Regions from separate parts of the Cronobacter condimenti 1330 genome, predicted to be linked through region 4. Evidence: predicted binding sites of a transcription regulator. Region 4 holds the regulator's gene; each other region holds the start of a gene.

Region 1 (4,212 bases), 1.8 Mb from region 4:
TTCCAGCGTCTTTGCGGCGATGTCCTTGCCTTCCTGATGATGGAACCACGGCGCTTTTATCTCCGGGTAGATGCCGATATTTTTACCCGTTGAGTGATTCAGCCCCTGCACAAATTCTATCTCTTCCTCAAAGGTATGCACCCGAAAGTCCGATTTGCCCATCGGGAAGCGCCCCGGAAAGGTCTGCACCTTTTTACCGTTTTCCAGCTCAAAGCCTTCGGTAAACGCCAGCGATTTAATCTCGGCGAGCGTAAAATCGATCGCGTAGTAGCGGCCATCCTTGCGCGCCCGGTCCGGGAAGCGGTCGGCAACGTCGGTCACGCGGTCCAGATAGTGGTCGTGCAACACCACGAGCTGGTCATCCTTCGTCATCACCAGATCCTGCTCAAGGTAATCGGCGCCCTGCGCATAGGCCATCGCTTTGGCCGGCAACGTATGTTCTGGCAGATAGCCGCTGGCGCCGCGATGCGCAATCACCAGCTTATCTGCCGCCAGCGCATTTGCCGACATCACACTAATCGCCAGCGCCGCCAGCGTCATTTTCAGTTTCATCGGTGCTCCTTATCCGCGTTTCGCCTGCGTTTCATGGTGGTGTTTATGCTCGCCAACCATCACGATAATCAGCAGCAAGACCGCCAGGATGCTGCCACCAATCATCACCATAAAGCCGCCATCCCAGCCGAAGAAATCGACGGTATATCCGACGATAGCGCTCGCTGCGACAGAGCCACCAAGATAACCGAACAGACCGGTAAAGCCGGCTGCGGTGCCTGCCGCTTTTTTCGGCGCCAGCTCCAGCGCGTGCAGGCCGATTAACATCACCGGGCCGTAAATCAGGAAGCCGATAATAATCATGCAGGCCATATCGACATTAGGGTTGCCCGGCGGATTGAGCCAGTAAACAACTGTGGCTATCGTCACCAGCGTCATGAAAAACACACCGGTGGCGCCGCGGTTACCGCGAAAGACTTTGTCCGACATCCAGCCGCAGATCAGCGTGCCGGGGATACCTGCATATTCATAGAAGAAATACGCCCACGAGGATTTATCCAGCGCGAAATGCTTCACCTCTTTTAAATAGGTCGGTGACCAGTCGAGAATGCCGTAGCGCAGCAGGTAGACAAAGACGTTAGCGATAGCGATGTACCACAGCAGCTTGTTTGGCAGCACGTACTGCATAAAAATTTGCTTCGCGGTCAGTTCTTCTTCGTGCTTGTCGCTGTAGTCGTCCGGGTAGTCGTTTTTATACTCTTCAATCGGTGGCAAACCGCAGGACTGCGGCGTGTCGCGCATCAGCGCGAAAGCGATAATCGCCACCAGAATCGCCCCGAACGCAGGCATATAGAGTGCCGCATGCCAGTCGTTAAACCACGCCATACCGAGCAGGAACAGCAGCGGCGGAATGCCGCCGCCCACGTTATGGGCGCAGTTCCATACTGACACAATCCCGCCACGCTCTTTCTGCGACCACCAGTGCACCATTGTGCGCCCACACGGCGGCCATCCCATGCCCTGAAACCAGCCGCACAGGAACAGCAGCACGAACATCACCATAATGCTGGACGTCGCCCAGGGTACGAAGCCCATAAACAGCATCACTGCCGCAGCAAGGATCAGCCCCGCCGGGAGGAAAACGCGCGGGTTCGAGCGGTCAGAGACCGAGCCCATAATGAATTTTGAAAAACCATAAGCAATGGAGATGCCGGACAGCGCAAAGCCCAGATCGCCACGAGAGAACCCCTGCTCTACCAGATACGGCATCGCAAGGGCAAAGTTTTTACGCACCAGATAGTAAGCGGCATAGCCGAAGAAAATCCCCATAAAAATCTGCCAGCGCAGGCGACGATAGAGCGGATCTATCTCGCCGTCAGGCAGCCTTGCGCGATGCGGGGCGGGTTTAAAAATACTTAACATCACTGTCTCCTGCTTATTTGGATGTAGATTTATTCGTTTTGCTTATGTTTCCTTTGCGAGCGTGATAGTAGGCAAAAAGGATTATTTATGCTGTGAAACATCGCACAAATTGTTACAGAAATATGACAACCGAACACAAAAGCGCATCACGCCGCGTTATATTTTTCGCTTTATGCGCGTTTACTTTCGTTTAAGCCCAAAAAGCAGGGAATGGTGCACCCGCATTGTGCAGAGGAAGAAAAGGAAAAGACGTCAGACGCGTTGTGTTTAAGAGAAGAACATGAAGGAACCACGGAGGGGAAAAGAGCGGGACGCCGGCCTGAGCCGCTGACGCCCCGATGAGTGTTATACCGTAAGTGTATCGACGACCTGCACCCAGCCCTGGCTTGCCGTCACGTCCTGGCCGTTTAACCAGCGGCGCACCAGCGTAAGCGCCATCATCGCGCAAATCTCCTGACGGATGCGCAGCGCGTAGCGGCTGGCGTTAACGCGCAGGCGCACGGCCTGAGTGCCCTGCGGCGTGGTCAGCGCAATATTTATCTCGTCATCTTCGAAACTTGCGATGCTGAGCGCCAGATCGGCGAGATGGCGGCTGCGGCGATCCACATTCCAGTGGGCGGTCTGGGCAAGCGTCTCCACCTGCGCCGGCAGCACTTCGCTTGCGAGCAGCGGCGCTTCCGCCCCCGAAAGCTGTAGCGCCAGCAGCCCGGCGGTGAACTGCTCGCTGAGCGTGATACTGAGCTGTTGCTCACGCAGGCAACGGGCAATCTGGAATGGCAGGGTTTCGGTGCCTTCAAAAATCAGGCTGTCCCCCGCCACCTCACGCACTGCCGGCCACAACGCTTCCATCTCCTCGCGCCGCGCGGCCGGGCCCGTTAGCTTAAGTTCAATAATCGGCGTCGAGGAGCGGTAGCCCATGACTACATCCGGCGGCAGGGTCAGCGTATCCAGCTGTGCCGCAAGATCGCTTTCTGAACGCCCGAACGTGGTCAGACGCAGGCAGAGCGGCGGCTCCGGAATGGTAAATCGCGCACGCAGGCGCGGCAGGATCTCATGCTCGACCATTCGCTTAAATTCGAACGGCACGCCAGGCGTGAAGAAAATCAGACAGCGATTGAGCGTGATGGCAAAACCGCAGGCGGTACCCACCGGGTTGTCTATCATCTCGCTGCCTGCCGGCAACAACGCCTGCTTGCGGTTGCTCGGGGCCATCACCCGCCCGCGCTCAGCAAAAAAACGCTCCATTTGTGCAAGCCAGCCCTCATGCAGCTCCAGCGCCACACCGGCCGCGCGGGCTGCCGCTTCAGCGCTTAGATCGTCGCTCGTCGGCCCCAGACCGCCATTAACAATAAGAATATCGGCGTGCTGACTGCGCTCGGTCAGCGCCGCTACCAGTGAATCCAGGCTGTCGCCCACGGTGTTGCGGCGGGTTAACGGCAATCCCTGATTAAAAAAGAGCTCGGCAAGCCAGGCGGCGTTGGTATCGACAATCTGACCATGCAGCACTTCATCGCCGGTCGAGAGCATTTCTGTCTGTAGCATTATTTTCTCCGCATGAAGGAACGGCTTTACTATAGCGCGCAGAGAAAGGAAGGAGGAAAAAAACAGGCGCAGCGGATAACTGCGCCCGGAAAATCAGAACCCTGCGCTCACGCCAAGGTACGGGCCATCGGCCACTTTGCTGTCGCGATCGCCATCTTTACCGGTCATATTGATATAACGGTAACCGGCTTCCACGCTAAGCGGACGGAACAGAGAGAAACGTGCGCCCGCGCTGGCTTCCTGGTAGTCGTTCACGCCGCTGGAGAGCGAATCCGGCGAGTAGTAGTAGTCGCCAAACAGCGAGACGCGCTGCCCGATATCCCAGCGCACGCCGCCGCCAACCGCCGCCGCGTAACCTTCACTGCCCTCGTTCGGGTTCAGATAGATAGCTTTCACGCCCGGCGTGACCATAAACGGCCCAAGCGGCATGTTGAAGCCCAGGCCAACGCCCACGATATCCCCGTGATCGTCATTATGTGCCCAGTTGCCGGTCAGCTGCAGGCCGCTGCTTTCGGTGCCGAAACCTGCGCCCAGATTAGTGTAATGCTCGCCCACGGAGCCATTGACGCTCACGGCGCCTGCCTGCGTGGCCGCCAGCAACAAGCCAGCGATTGCTAAACGAATAGTATTTTTCATTCCATGTGTCTCAAAAAAAAGAAAAAGGACCCTGTAAATGCAACGCGGCATTGTACCCGTATCCCGCATGCAATCAATGCGGGGCCGTCTGTGCGTCGCGGTAGCGCCCTAAAAAAGAGA
Region 2 (4,212 bases), 960 kb from region 4:
GCTGCTGATTGGCGCCATGTTTATCCTGCTTAAGCGTCGTGTTCTGGCACCGCTGGATGCCGCACGTCTTCACTGCCAGCAAATGGCAGAAGGCGAGCTTCACACGCCGGTGGAATCAGGTTCGAAAGATGAGATTGGGGATATGCTCGGCTCGCTGGAGCAGATGCGTTTGTCGCTGGTCAATATCATCGCCCAGGTTCGTGACTCCAGCCACAGCGTGGCGCATGCCGCAGAAGAGATTGCTGCGGGTAACACTGACCTCTCCGCACGTACCGAAGAGCAGGCCGCGTCGCTTGGTGAAACGGCTGCCAGCATGGAACAGCTGACTTCAACCGTGAAGCACACCTCGGAAAACACCGCCGAGGCGAACAAGCTTGCGGGCACCATGCGCAGCGCCGCGCAGGAAGGTAATGCGATTGTCGAAGAAGTGGTCGTTTCCATGCAGGAGATTGAATCCAGCTCCAGCAAAATCGACAACATTATTGGCATTATCGAAGACATTGCCTTCCAGACCAACATCCTGGCGTTGAACGCCGCAGTAGAAGCTGCGCGCGCGGGCGAACAGGGTCGTGGTTTCGCCGTGGTGGCAAGCGAAGTGCGCAACCTGGCGCAGCGCTCATCAGTCGCCGCGAAAGAGATCAAAGAGCTTATCGAGCAGTCCGGCGAGCAGGTCATGCTCGGCAGCGACCGTGTAGCGCGTGCAGGCGAAAGCATGAAGCGCATCATCGGCTCGATTAAACAGGTGTCTGAGCTGATGTCTGAAATCGCGCTCTCCACCGGCGAGCAGAGCCGCGGCATTGAGCAGATTAACCAGGCCGTCGCACAGATGGACTCAGTGACCCAGCAGAACGCCGCGCTGGTGGAAGAGGCTTCCGCCGCCGCACACTCCCTGAAAGAGCAGTCGCAACTGCTAAACCAGGCTGTCGCGGTGTTTAAACTGAACTAACCGTTATAAAACGCGTAAGGGCAGGCGCGGGCCTGCCCTTTTTTTATTACGCTCAGAGCGGCTTATCGAGCTTGATTACCCACAGATCGTTTTGCGAATCGGGTTTTTCCAGCGGTTTGATGCCAATTTTGCTCGCGACCGGCTGGCCGTCCAGGGTCAGGTGGCCTTTGCCGTCCACGTTATAATCATCCATGTCTTTTTTATCGCCCTGCGGATCCAGCAGCTCTGACTGCAGACCAAAATCGTTGTCGTTGATGACCGCGATGGTTTGGGGATCGATAAGCGCCAGCCCTTCGGCCTTCTCCTGCTGCCAGCCGACAGCGCGCAAATCCACCGCCAGCGTTTTACTGGCAAGCTTCACCCCACGCGCGTTGAGTTTTTCGGCGTCGTCAAACTCCGGCGGCTGGGTGTTATCCATCTCGCTGAGGTCTGTCGCGTTGCTGAGATCCACCACATAGACGCGGTTGCGCATCGTTTTATTTTTGTCGCCGCCCTGCTCAATTAACAGCAGGCGATGGTCATCCAGCGCCACGATATCGCCGATTTTCGCATCTTTCGCTTTTTTATAGACATCAATGTCAATCGGGTAACCGTACATGGCCGTTTTGCCGGTGGTGGGGTCAAAACTCACCAGCCGGGTAAAGCGCGCCGTGTTTTTGGTTTTACCGTCGATATCCAGCGTGCTCTGTACCGCGGCGATAATGCGCCCATCCGGCATGCGGGTCAGCCCTTCAAAACCGCGGTTAGGCTGACGCCATTTGAGGATGTTCGGCAAGCCGCCCGCCACGCCTTCTTCGCCTTTTTCCGCCTGAGGCCCATGTTTGGCGATAATCGCGCCGTTTGCGTCAACATTAATGATAAACGGGCCATATTCGTCGCAGAGCCAGTAGCCGCCTTTCCCGTCTGGCGTAATGCCTTCGGTGTCGAGCCCGCGTTTGTCGCTCTTCAGGGTTTGCAGCGCGTCGTTCAGCGCAAGCTCGTTGGTTGAGCCGATAAGCCCGGCCGGCAGCGGCAGGCCGCTGATATTGCCCTGCGCGTCATGAAGCGGCATCGGGTCGCTGGCCTGCGCCTTGTCTTTTGTGACGCGAATTGTCATCAGCAGCGGCGTGAATTCGGGGCTTGCGAAAATTTTCGACTCCTGCTTGCCCATTTTCGGGGAGTCGGCGTTCGGGCCGCGATCGGTGACGGTCGCGAAAATCAGTGCATCTCCCTCTTTACGCAAAAAAAGCAGGCCTGAGCCGACGCCTACCGGCAGGCCCTCGGGAAAGGCGTTCGCGTAGTTGCCGGAATAAATCACATGATCTTCATGCGGAAACGTGACCACATATCGTTCCACCTGCGGGTCGGCAGCCTGTGAACAGAGCGGGAAAAACGCGGCGAAAAGGAGCGCAAGGGGTTTAATTTTCATCATTCTCAGATCCAGAGTCGGGGTGGCATTGTTATAAGGCGCGCGCGTGACAGATTAATGACAACACCGTTTTCCCCTGTGGATTCAGAGAGTCATCGTTTTAACCGCCGCGCATACCGAAGCCGTGGCGCCTGCAAAGCGGGCAGCGCGTCTCGCTCGCCGCCCAGGCACGCCAGGGTTCGCCACAGCTGACGCAGCGCGCGGTCGTAAACCGGAGGCGAGTAACCGAAAACGTCTCGCCTGCCGCCACCGACACGGCATCAACCGGACAGACTGCCGCACAGTCGCCGCAGCCGTGGCAGCGCGACGGATCAAGCGTGAGCGTCCCCTCGTTAAACCGGATGACTCCTTCAGGACAAATATGCCCACAGGCGCCGCACAAAAGGCACCGTCCGGCATCCAGCGTCACGCCAAATGATAAAGCGTACGCGCCTGCCGCGCGGCGTGACGTGACATCGTGCGGTACTCGCCCGCGCGGCATTGCTAATAAACGGCGTTTCATCTCACCTGGCGTCGCAGGTGGCACCATGCATTGCCAGCCAGGCTCGCCGCGCTGGCGCAGCAGCAGGTTGAGTTCGGCAAGTGGGCGTAGCCAGTGGGTGTCGTGCGTCAGATCCACCGCGATTGCGCGAATGGCGTAATGCGCGTGCCAGAGCAGCAGTTCTTCCACCGCGACCGGCAACGTAAAAGGCCCGAAGAGCACGCCATCGCGGTAAAACCGCGTGAGCGGAGCAAGGTGCTCCAGCGCGTCTGCCGGACAGGCGAAGAGGCAGATCCCGCAGCCTGTGCAGCGATCACGCGCAAGTGTAATCACACCGTCGTGAAGCGCCAGCGCGCCGGTCGGGCAGCGCGTGATGCAGCGATCGCAGCGGCTGCGGCGCAGGCGTTTTCTGGCGCAGCGTGCGCCCACACCGGGTGGTGCGGGCGCGAGGGTTGCAAACAGATCCATCAGGCCGCGATGCTGAAGAACGCCAGACGCAGCAGCAGTTCGCCTGCCAGTATCAGCAGACTGCCCCCCACCTGGCTCGCGCGCGGCCCCTGCGTGCGCGTCATATTCAGCACGAGCACCATCGCGCCGCCGACCGAGCAGCACCAGCCCATAAGCCGCAGCCCCGCACTGGCGTCAAACGCGGCCAGTGATGGCAGTGGAAACGTTACCGGCACCGCCACGTGCGCCAGAAAGTGATAATACGCGGGCTGGATCAGCAGCCGGATGAGTACCATTGCCAGCGCCAGCAGCGTCAGGCGTCGCTCCAGCCTCAGGTTCGCCTGGGTATTACCTGTCGGCCGTAACGCGAGACGCAGTTGCATAACCGCAGCGCCGATCAGCACCACCGACCCTAAGAACATCGCCCAGGTGTTAACGTGCTGCCAGGTCGCCACTGATGCATGGCAGTAGATGGAGGCCATCGCGACAATATCCGCCATGCCCGCCAGCGCGGCGAGCCACAGCAGCGGCCACGGCATGCGACGCTTTGTCATGGTAAGCAGCACGCCGAGGCCAAGCAGCGCCATAAACACACCCGCGAGGGCAATTTCCCGGCTAAGCCAGGAACTGGAAAGGTGGCGCAGCGCATTAAATGCATTGAGCGGATACCCCAGATGCAGCGTCGAGGCGAGTAACCCAAGACCGCCCGCCAGTGCCGTGCCCAATACCGCCGGAAACGTCACAAGCGTGGCGTTTCCGGTGCGCGGCAGTTGCCCGGCGGTAAGGCAGAGCATCAGCGTAAACCCCACCGCGCCCTGCATCAGTAATGTAAAAAGAACTAACGGAAACTCATGCATCATGCTGTTCCTCCTGCTGCGCGCCCTGATGCGGTTTGATAACCAGGTTTGGTTTGGTGACAGACGACGGCGG
Region 3 (4,212 bases), 1.4 Mb from region 4:
TTTTAACGCGATGAAAGATAAGCGCAATATCGTGTCGCTCAATCTGGCTCAGCGTGAAAAAGAGAACCACGAAGATGATGCAACCCGTCTGGCGCGCATTAATGACCGTCTGAAACGGGCCGGGAAACCGCCACTGGCGAAGCTTGAGGATCTGCCAAAAGATTATCAGGAACCCGATCCGTATCTTGATGAAACGGTACATATCGCGCTCGACCTTGCGCATATGACCAGTGATAAAACGGCGCAACCCGCCGCTTCTTCGAAGTAATCCTCCTGACCGGCGCACTCAAATGCGCCGGTTTTTTTAGGGCCCTGTTAAACCCCCGTCAGCGAAATGCTACAAAATGTAAAGTTTCGTATTTTTAGAGACTTGCCAGCCTTTGACGCTTGAAAACGGCGCGCGCGCCCCTACGATGTGTGTAATCGCATAAGGCGTATTGTTAAACCGAGGTAAAAAGAAAATTATGATGCGAATTGCGCTTTTCCTGTTGACTAACCTGGCCGTCATGATGGTGTTCGGTCTGGTGCTCAGCCTGACAGGGATCCAGTCAAGCAGCGTGACAGGCCTTCTGATCATGGCGCTGCTGTTTGGTTTCGGCGGCTCGATCGTTTCGCTGCTGATGTCCAAATGGATGGCGCTGAAATCGGTAGGCTGTGAAGTTATCGAAGCCCCGCGTAACGAAACGGAACGCTGGCTGATGGATACCGTGGCACAGCAGTCGCGCCAGGCGGGCATCGCGATGCCGCAGGTCGCGATATATCACGCACCTGACATTAACGCGTTTGCGACCGGCGCACGCCGCGACGCTTCGTTGGTGGCAGTAAGTACTGGATTGCTGCAAAACATGAGCCGTGATGAAGCGGAAGCGGTTATCGCTCACGAAATTAGCCATATCGCTAATGGTGACATGGTGACGATGACCCTGATTCAGGGGGTGGTGAACACCTTTGTTATTTTCATTTCGCGCATTATCGCGCAGGTGGCGGCTGGTTTCCTTGGCGGCAACCGTGATGAAGGCGAAGAGAGCAACGGCAATCCGCTTATCTATTTCGCGGTGGCAACGGTGCTGGAGCTGGTGTTTGGTATTCTCGCGAGCATTATCACGATGTGGTTCTCCCGCTACCGTGAATTCCACGCCGACGCTGGCTCTGCAAAACTGGTGGGCCGCGAGAAAATGATTGCGGCACTGCAGCGTCTTAAAACCAGCTATGAGCCGCAGGAAGCGAGCAGCATGATGGCGTTCTGCATTAACGGTAAATCAAAATCATTAAGCGAACTCTTCATGACGCACCCGCCGCTGGATAAGCGTATTGAAGCGCTGCGCAGCGGCGAATATCTGAAATAATTGCGCATAACCCTAATAAAAAGCGTGCCTGTAGGCGCGCTTTTTTTATGCCTCACGCCTCGCCGCTGCGGCGCCTTTTTAACCAGCAGACGCTGAGAACACCGCGGCAGGCGCGGTTGAGATATATCCTTCGTGAATAATCGGGCTTAATGTCGCAGATTTACGACCATCCGCAATAGATACATTGCGGTGCCGCCTCCCCGAATTTATAATAAAAACCAGTTCTGATTTTTATAAAACAAATGCGATCGAGGTGATCAATGGCAATCGCAGAATTAGATAAACAGCCTGACTCCGTTTCTTCGGTGCTCAAGGTCTTTGGTATTTTGCAGGCGTTGGGTGAAGAGCGGGAAATTGGTATCACCGAATTGTCGCAGCGCGTCATGATGTCAAAAAGCACCGTTTACCGCTTTTTGCAGACCATGAAGTCACTGGGTTATGTCGCTCAGGAAGGAGAGTCTGAAAAATACTCTCTGACGCTCAAGCTGTTTGAGCTTGGGGCTCGCGCGTTACAAAATGTTGACCTTATCCGCAGCGCGGATATTCAGATGCGCGAGCTGTCGCGTCTGACCAAAGAAACCATTCACCTGGGCGCGCTCGATGAAGACAGCATTGTCTACATCCATAAAATCGACTCCATGTATAACCTGCGCATGTACTCACGTATCGGGCGCCGTAACCCGCTATACAGTACCGCCATCGGTAAAGTGCTGCTGGCCTGGCGCGACCATGACGAAGTGCGTCAGATTCTGGAAGGCGTGGAGTATAAGCGCAGTACCGATCGCACCATTATGTCGACTGATGAACTGTTGCCGGTTCTCGATCTGGTGCGTGAACATGGCTATGGCGAAGATAACGAAGAGCAGGAAGAAGGGCTGCGCTGCATCGCGGTGCCGGTTTTCGACCGTTTCGGTGTGGTGATTGCGGGCTTAAGTATCTCTTTCCCGACGCTGCGTTTCTCTGAAGAGCGTCTGCACGAGTATGTGGAAATCCTGCATACAGCGGCGCGTAAAATCTCTGAACAGATGGGTTACAACAATTATCCGTTCTGAGGACGCGCAAAATAAAAAGCCGCAGCGGGTCTGCGGCTTTTTATTGCGTCACGTTTTAGCCGTTATCGACGACCGTCTCGCTTTTACGCAATACGGGGCATGCGGTGATGCCCACAAGCCCGCTATCGGAATGGATAAACTGCGCGTTTACCACTTGTCTTGCTGTCAGGTAGCGGCACTGCAACCCTAAGCCGGCCGCGTTCTCATGACTGCCAATCAACACTCCATAGCCGCTGAAAAGCAGCGCAACCCAGGCCACGACTAACAGCGCGGCGACACGAATCAAATAACGCATTACGGCTCCGTTTGTTAACGTTGAGGCGAACAGCGTGCCGCGCCTGCCGCTGCGTCGCAAGGGGAGGATTCCGTATTACGTGACTTAACGTTACAGTGATATTTGGTTTAAGGTTTCCGTGTTAAGTTGGCTCCGTTAATGCCGTAACGGAGAATGTAGTGAAAAAATTGAGATGGGCTATTTTGCTGGCCGTGCTGGTGGCCTGTTTACTGTTATGGGCGCAGATGATCAACGTAATGTGTGATCAGGACGTTCAATTTTTCAGCGGCATTTGTACCATCAATAAGTTCATTCCCTGGTAACGCTATCAGGCAAACGATGTTCTTACGCCGCTGCGGTGGTAAGATAACGCGTTTCCTTGAGGTGGTAGCATGAACGATATTGCAAATTCTGGTACATTAAATATCGCCACTCTGGCGATTTCTCTGGTTGGCGTCGTTGTGGCGCTGGTGGCCTGGTTCTTTATCAACCGCGCAAGCGTTCGCGCCAATCAGCAGGTGGAACTGCTGGAGGCGCTGCTTGAACAGGAAAAACGGCAAACGGTGCTGCTGCGTCGCTTATGTGACGCGAATGAGCCGGAGGCGCAGGCGCCTGCCGCCACGCCCGCCGCTACTCAGGATGACGATGGCGGTTTTGTTCACCTGGTGGCTGAACGTTAACGACCAACGGCTGCGAGGTGATGGGCATGGTCTGGAAAAATCCCTGGTACGATCCCACGAAAGCTCATCACCGACCTGACGGCTTTTGTAATACACACGAGGTCGGGCACCAGCCCGGCGATTTGCGCCGCTGGCAGGACGAACGTAAAGCCCAGGGACTGCCGCGCCCGCCTGACGGCGGATATGCGGCGTTCATCCAGCAGTGGTGGCAACCGGCAGTGATTGAAGGCGATGAAGATGGCGTCTGGTGGTTTGGTCACGCCACGCTGCTGATTCGCCTCAACGGGCGCTATTTACTCACCGATCCGCTATTCTCAAACCGCGCCTCGCCCGTCAGTTTCTATGGCCCAGCGCGTAAAACCCCGCTGCCGCTGGCGCTTTCCGACCTGCCCCCGATTGACGCAGTTCTGATTTCTCACAATCACTACGATCATCTGGATAACCACACGATCCGTCGTCTACGAAGGCGCTTCCCGGAGGCGGTTTTTTTTGTGCCGCTGGACCTGAAACGCTGGTTTATTAAGCGCGGTATCAACCAGGTTACCGAGCTAGACTGGTGGGAAAGCCGCGAATGGCAGGGGTTTCAGATAACCGCTGTTCCTGCGCAGCACTGGAGCATGCGCACGTTGTGGGACAGAAACCGTTCGTTGTGGTGCGGTTGGGTCATTGAAAGCGCCACTCAACGTTTCTGGTTTAGCGGTGACAGTGGTTATACCCCGGAACTGCTCGACATCCCTCAACGTCTGGGGCCGCTTACCGCAGCGGCGATTCCGGTAGGTGCCTACGCCCCGCGCTGGTTTATGGCACCGCATCATATGGATCCACAGCACGCGGTCCAGCTCTGGCAACATGCAGGCAGG
Region 4 (4,212 bases):
CTCAGGCTATCTACGCCGCCGCCGACTTTCGCCAGCGCCACCACGGTAAGCACAGGCAGACCAACGGCGGTTATCAGAAAGCCGATCGCCGCCGTCCAGACATGTGGACCGGCCTGCAAACCAACCATGGGTGGGAAAATGATATTGCCCGCGCCAACGAATAACGCAAAGGTCATAAACCCCAGTGCGATAATGTCGCGCGATTTTAACTGATGGGTCATAAGATTTACTGCCTGTGGATGTGGTGTTGAAATTGAATAATTTTTTACCGCCAGTCACCTGACGAAAACACGGCCATTTCAGAGCCTGACAGCGGGATATGCTTCCCGATTACGCTGGCGAAGAATTGTTTTTCGGTTTACCGCGCAAAAACAGTCGGTCTGGCAATAGCAGGGGCGCAATTTAAACGCTTATAACGTTTAAAGGCAAGACGGGATCCTGAAACCAGACCTTTATGCCAGATCTAAGTTTAAAGGCAGTGATTAAATCTAATTTCTTAAAAAACCTCCGGCGATTCGCGCGAGCAAAAAAGCACCAATTGAGGAAAAAGCGCTGAATACCCTATTAAAAACAAATAAGGCCAGCTTATGGCTGGCCCTGGAAAGTTGACGTTACAGCTTAAACCACAGAAAGCGCTCTGGCGGTCGTGGGCGCGATTAACCGTTCCGGCAGAACAAACGAAAAGGTCGTGCCCCGGCCCGGTTCGCTTTCTATCTCCAGACGCGCATCGTGATGCGTCAGCGCATGCTTCACAATCGCCAGACCAAGCCCGCTGCCGCCGGTCTGTCGCGAACGCGCTTTATCCACCCGGTAGAAGCGCTCAGTCAGACGCGGAATATGCTCCGCGGCGATGCCCGGCCCGGTATCCGCCACGCTAAAACGCGCGCCGCCCGGCACATGTTCCCAGCGCACCGTGATGTGCGTACCCGCAGGCGTATGGTTCACGGCGTTATACACGAGGTTTGAAATCGCGCTGCGCAACTGCTCTTCATTGCCGAGCACTTTTAGCGCCGGATCGACGTCAAAGGTGAAAGTCTGTTTTTGCTGGCTCAGCGTCTGCGCTTCACGCTCCACCACCCGCAGCATCATCGGCACGTCGATGGTTTCATTAAGCTGCATCGCGGGCGCCGCCTCGATTTTCGAGAGCGTCAGTAACTGTTTTACCAGCCCTTCCATCCGGTAGGTTTGCTCGCGCATGGTATGCAGCGCTTTTTCACGCAGCGCCCCTTCGAGCGTCTGCTCATGCATCATCTCCAGATAGCCCTGTAACACCGTCAATGGCGTGCGCAATTCATGGCTGACGTTTGCGAAAAAGTTGCGCCGCGCCCCTTCGAGCTGGTGCATCTGCGTGATGTCACGCGCGACCATCAGCAATTGTTCTTCGCTGTAAGGCATGACGCGAAATTCCAGATGACGCCCATTATTAAGCACCAGGTGCAGAGGGCGGTTAAATTCCTGACCGCGCAAATAACGGGTGAATTCCGGGTAACGCAGGAGGTTTAAGATATTCTGACCGTTGTCATCAGGCCAGCGCAGGCCGAGCAACTGTTGCGCAAGGCCGTTACACCAGAAGATGGCGCCCTCTTCCGTGGTCAGCACCACGGCATCCGGCAGCGATTCCGCGCCGCTGCGAAAGCGTTTAATTAAATTACCAAGTTCCCGACGGCGCTTTTTATTGCGCAACTGCATCTGGTGAAGACCGTAGAGCAGTGGCTCCCAGCTTCCGCTACCTGGCGGCGGCGTCATACTGCGATCCACCCAAAGCCACCAGGAAAGCCGCAGCAGATTCCAGAAATGCCAGATAAGCAATCCGGTCACCGCCGCCAGTAAAAACCATGCCAGATAGCCGAATATCGCCCCGAGTACCAGCGCCGGAATACAACAAAGCAACAGCTCCAGCACCAGTCTTTTCCATGACAGCCTTTCCAGCACGCGTCACACTCCTGTTTTGGGTTTAAAAACGGGTTGAGAACCGATAACCCGTACCGCGCACCGTTTGAACCATTCTGTCATGACCACTCAGCTCCAGCGCCTTACGCAGGCGGCGGATATGCACATCCACGGTGCGATCTTCCACATACACATTGGTGCCCCAGACGTGATTGAGCAGCTGTTCACGGCTATACACGCGCTCCGGGTGCGTCATAAAGAAGTGTAACAGTTTGAATTCGGTGGGGCCCATATCGAGAGGATTTTCGCCGGTCATCACGCGGTGCGATGACGGGTCAAGGCTTAGGCCCTGCATTTCAATGACTTCATCTACAGCCATCGGCGAGATACGACGCATGACAGCTTTAATACGCGCCACCAGCTCTTTTGGGGAAAACGGTTTAGTAATGTAATCATCAGCGCCCGTTTCAAGGCCACGCACACGATCTTCTTCCTCACCCCGTGCGGTCAACATGACAACCGGGATTTCGCGGGTCAGCGCTTCGCGTTTGATATGTTTAATAAACTGGATCCCCGATCCGCCGGGCAGCATCCAGTCCAGCAAAATCAGATCGGGCCAGGGCTCATTGAGTTGATTCACCGCACTGTCATAATCTTCCGCTTCCACCGGCTGGAAGCCATTTTGTTCCAGCACAAAACACACCATCTCGCGGATAGGTGCTTCATCTTCAACGACCAGAATACGTCTCGCCATGATTAGCCCTGTTAAATAAAGTAAACAGAATGTAATGCGGCGCCATTATGCGTCAGATTTATGACAGATTTATGAAAAAGATGACCGTAAGATGACCTGTCAGCGTACGCAGAAAACGTGCGCGACGCGACGAAACAGGACACCCGCCGTACCGGATGTTTATAATCCCCTTCTCGCTTTTACGCCACAGGGCATCACATGCGTATTCTGCATACCTCAGACTGGCATCTTGGTCAAAATTTTTATGCCAAAAGCCGCGCCGCCGAGCATGAAGCTTTTCTCGACTGGCTCCTGGAAACGGCCATTGCGCATCAGGTCGACGCGATTATCGTTGCGGGCGACATCTTTGATACCGGCGCGCCGCCAAGCTACGCGCGCGAGCTCTATAATCGCTTTGTGGTGCGTCTTCAGGGCGCGGAATGCCCGCTGATTGTGCTGGGCGGCAACCACGATTCCGTCGCGACACTCAACGAATCTCGCGAGCTGCTCGCCTGCCTTAACACCCAGGTGATAGCCAGCGCGCAGCTTACGCCCGAAACCCAGGCCACCTTGTTATACCGCCGGGACGGCGAGCCGGGCGCGGTGCTTTGCCCTATTCCCTTTCTGCGCCCGCGCGACGTACTGCGAAGCCTGGGCGGTCAGTCGGGACGCGAAAAACAGCAGCAGTTGCTGGAGGCCATCAGCCAGCATTACCAGGCCTGCTATGACGCGGCCTGCGCGCTTCGCGGCGACCGCCGCCTGCCGATTATCGCGACCGGGCATCTTACCACGGTAGGCGTGACCAAAAGTGACGCGGTGCGCGACATCTATATAGGCACGCTCGACGCCTTCCCGGCGGACTGCTTTCCGCCCGCCGATTACATCGCGCTGGGACACATCCACCGAGCCCAGAAAGTCGCGGGCTGCGAGCATATCCGTTACAGCGGCTCGCCCATCGCGCTGAGTTTTGATGAAACCGGTAAAGAGAAAAGCGTCTACCTGGTAGACTTCGCTGACGGCAAACTGCGCGAGGTGACAACCTTACAGGTGCCGGTCAGCCAGCCGCTGGCGGTCTTAAAAGGCAGCCTTGCGTCCATCACCGCGCAGCTTGAACAGTGGCGTGACGCGCCCGATGCCCCCAAAGTCTGGCTCGATATCGAAATCGACACCGGCGAGTTCCTTCACGATATGCACCGCGAGATAAGCCAGCTCACCGAAAGCCTGCCGGTGGAAGTGGTACTGCTGCGCCGCAGCCGTGAAATGCGCGAGCGCGCGCTCGGCACGCTCAGCACAGAGACGCTCAGCGAGCTTGGTGTGGAAGAGGTATTTGAACGCCGGCTTGAGCTCGAAACGCTGGAGGAGCCTGAAAAAGCGCAGCTGCGCACGCTCTTCGCCCGCACGCTGGAGAGCCTGCACGAGGAGGACGAGGCATGAAAATCTTAACCTTGCGCCTGAAAAACCTGAACTCCCTCAAGGGCGAATGGAAAATCGACTTTACCGCCGAGCCGTTCGCCAGCAATGGCCTGTTTGCGATAACCGGCCCTACGGGTGCGGGCAAAACGACGCTCCTGGACGCTATCTGCCTTGCG

What was found. The regulator PhoB, encoded in region 4, activates phosphate uptake and scavenging genes when phosphate is short. The targets are predictions, from matches to a motif close to CTGTCATAAAACTGNCNNAT.
Region 1: the regulator PhoB is predicted to act here: its motif matches at 2,024-2,043, upstream of glpT (glycerol-3-phosphate transporter).
Region 2: the regulator PhoB is predicted to act here: its motif matches at 2,399-2,418, upstream of AFK62_RS09325 (esterase-like activity of phytase family protein).
Region 3: the regulator PhoB is predicted to act here: its motif matches at 1,496-1,515, upstream of kdgR (DNA-binding transcriptional regulator KdgR).

Annotation. Positions count from the first base shown of each region.
Region 1 covers NZ_CP012264.1:2,918,423-2,922,634, forward strand. Annotated here, with positions in the region: gene glpQ (glycerophosphodiester phosphodiesterase) at 1-552, opposite strand, end outside; gene glpT (glycerol-3-phosphate transporter) at 562-1,914, opposite strand; gene AFK62_RS13275 (nicotinamide mononucleotide deamidase-related protein YfaY) at 2,260-3,456, opposite strand; gene AFK62_RS13280 (YfaZ family outer membrane protein) at 3,550-4,092, opposite strand.
Region 2 covers NZ_CP012264.1:2,030,051-2,034,262, reverse strand. Annotated here, with positions in the region: gene AFK62_RS09330 (methyl-accepting chemotaxis protein) at 1-946, shown strand, start outside; gene AFK62_RS09325 (esterase-like activity of phytase family protein) at 999-2,354, opposite strand; gene AFK62_RS09320 (4Fe-4S binding protein) at 2,455-3,303, opposite strand; gene AFK62_RS09315 (dimethyl sulfoxide reductase anchor subunit family protein) at 3,303-4,139, opposite strand; gene AFK62_RS09310 (DMSO/selenate family reductase complex B subunit) at 4,132-4,212, opposite strand, start outside.
Region 3 covers NZ_CP012264.1:2,513,749-2,517,960, reverse strand. Annotated here, with positions in the region: gene prc (carboxy terminal-processing peptidase) at 1-268, shown strand, start outside; gene htpX (protease HtpX) at 465-1,346, shown strand; gene kdgR (DNA-binding transcriptional regulator KdgR) at 1,607-2,398, shown strand; gene AFK62_RS11425 (YobH family protein) at 2,454-2,693, opposite strand; gene mgrB (PhoP/PhoQ regulator MgrB) at 2,852-2,995, shown strand; gene AFK62_RS11415 (YebO family protein) at 3,065-3,352, shown strand; gene AFK62_RS11410 (MBL fold metallo-hydrolase) at 3,373-4,212, shown strand, end outside.
Region 4 covers NZ_CP012264.1:1,069,509-1,073,720, reverse strand. Annotated here, with positions in the region: gene brnQ (branched-chain amino acid transporter carrier protein BrnQ) at 1-221, opposite strand, end outside; gene phoR (phosphate regulon sensor histidine kinase PhoR) at 619-1,932, opposite strand; gene phoB (phosphate response regulator transcription factor PhoB) at 1,955-2,644, opposite strand; gene sbcD (exonuclease subunit SbcD) at 2,843-4,057, shown strand; gene sbcC (exonuclease subunit SbcC) at 4,054-4,212, shown strand, end outside.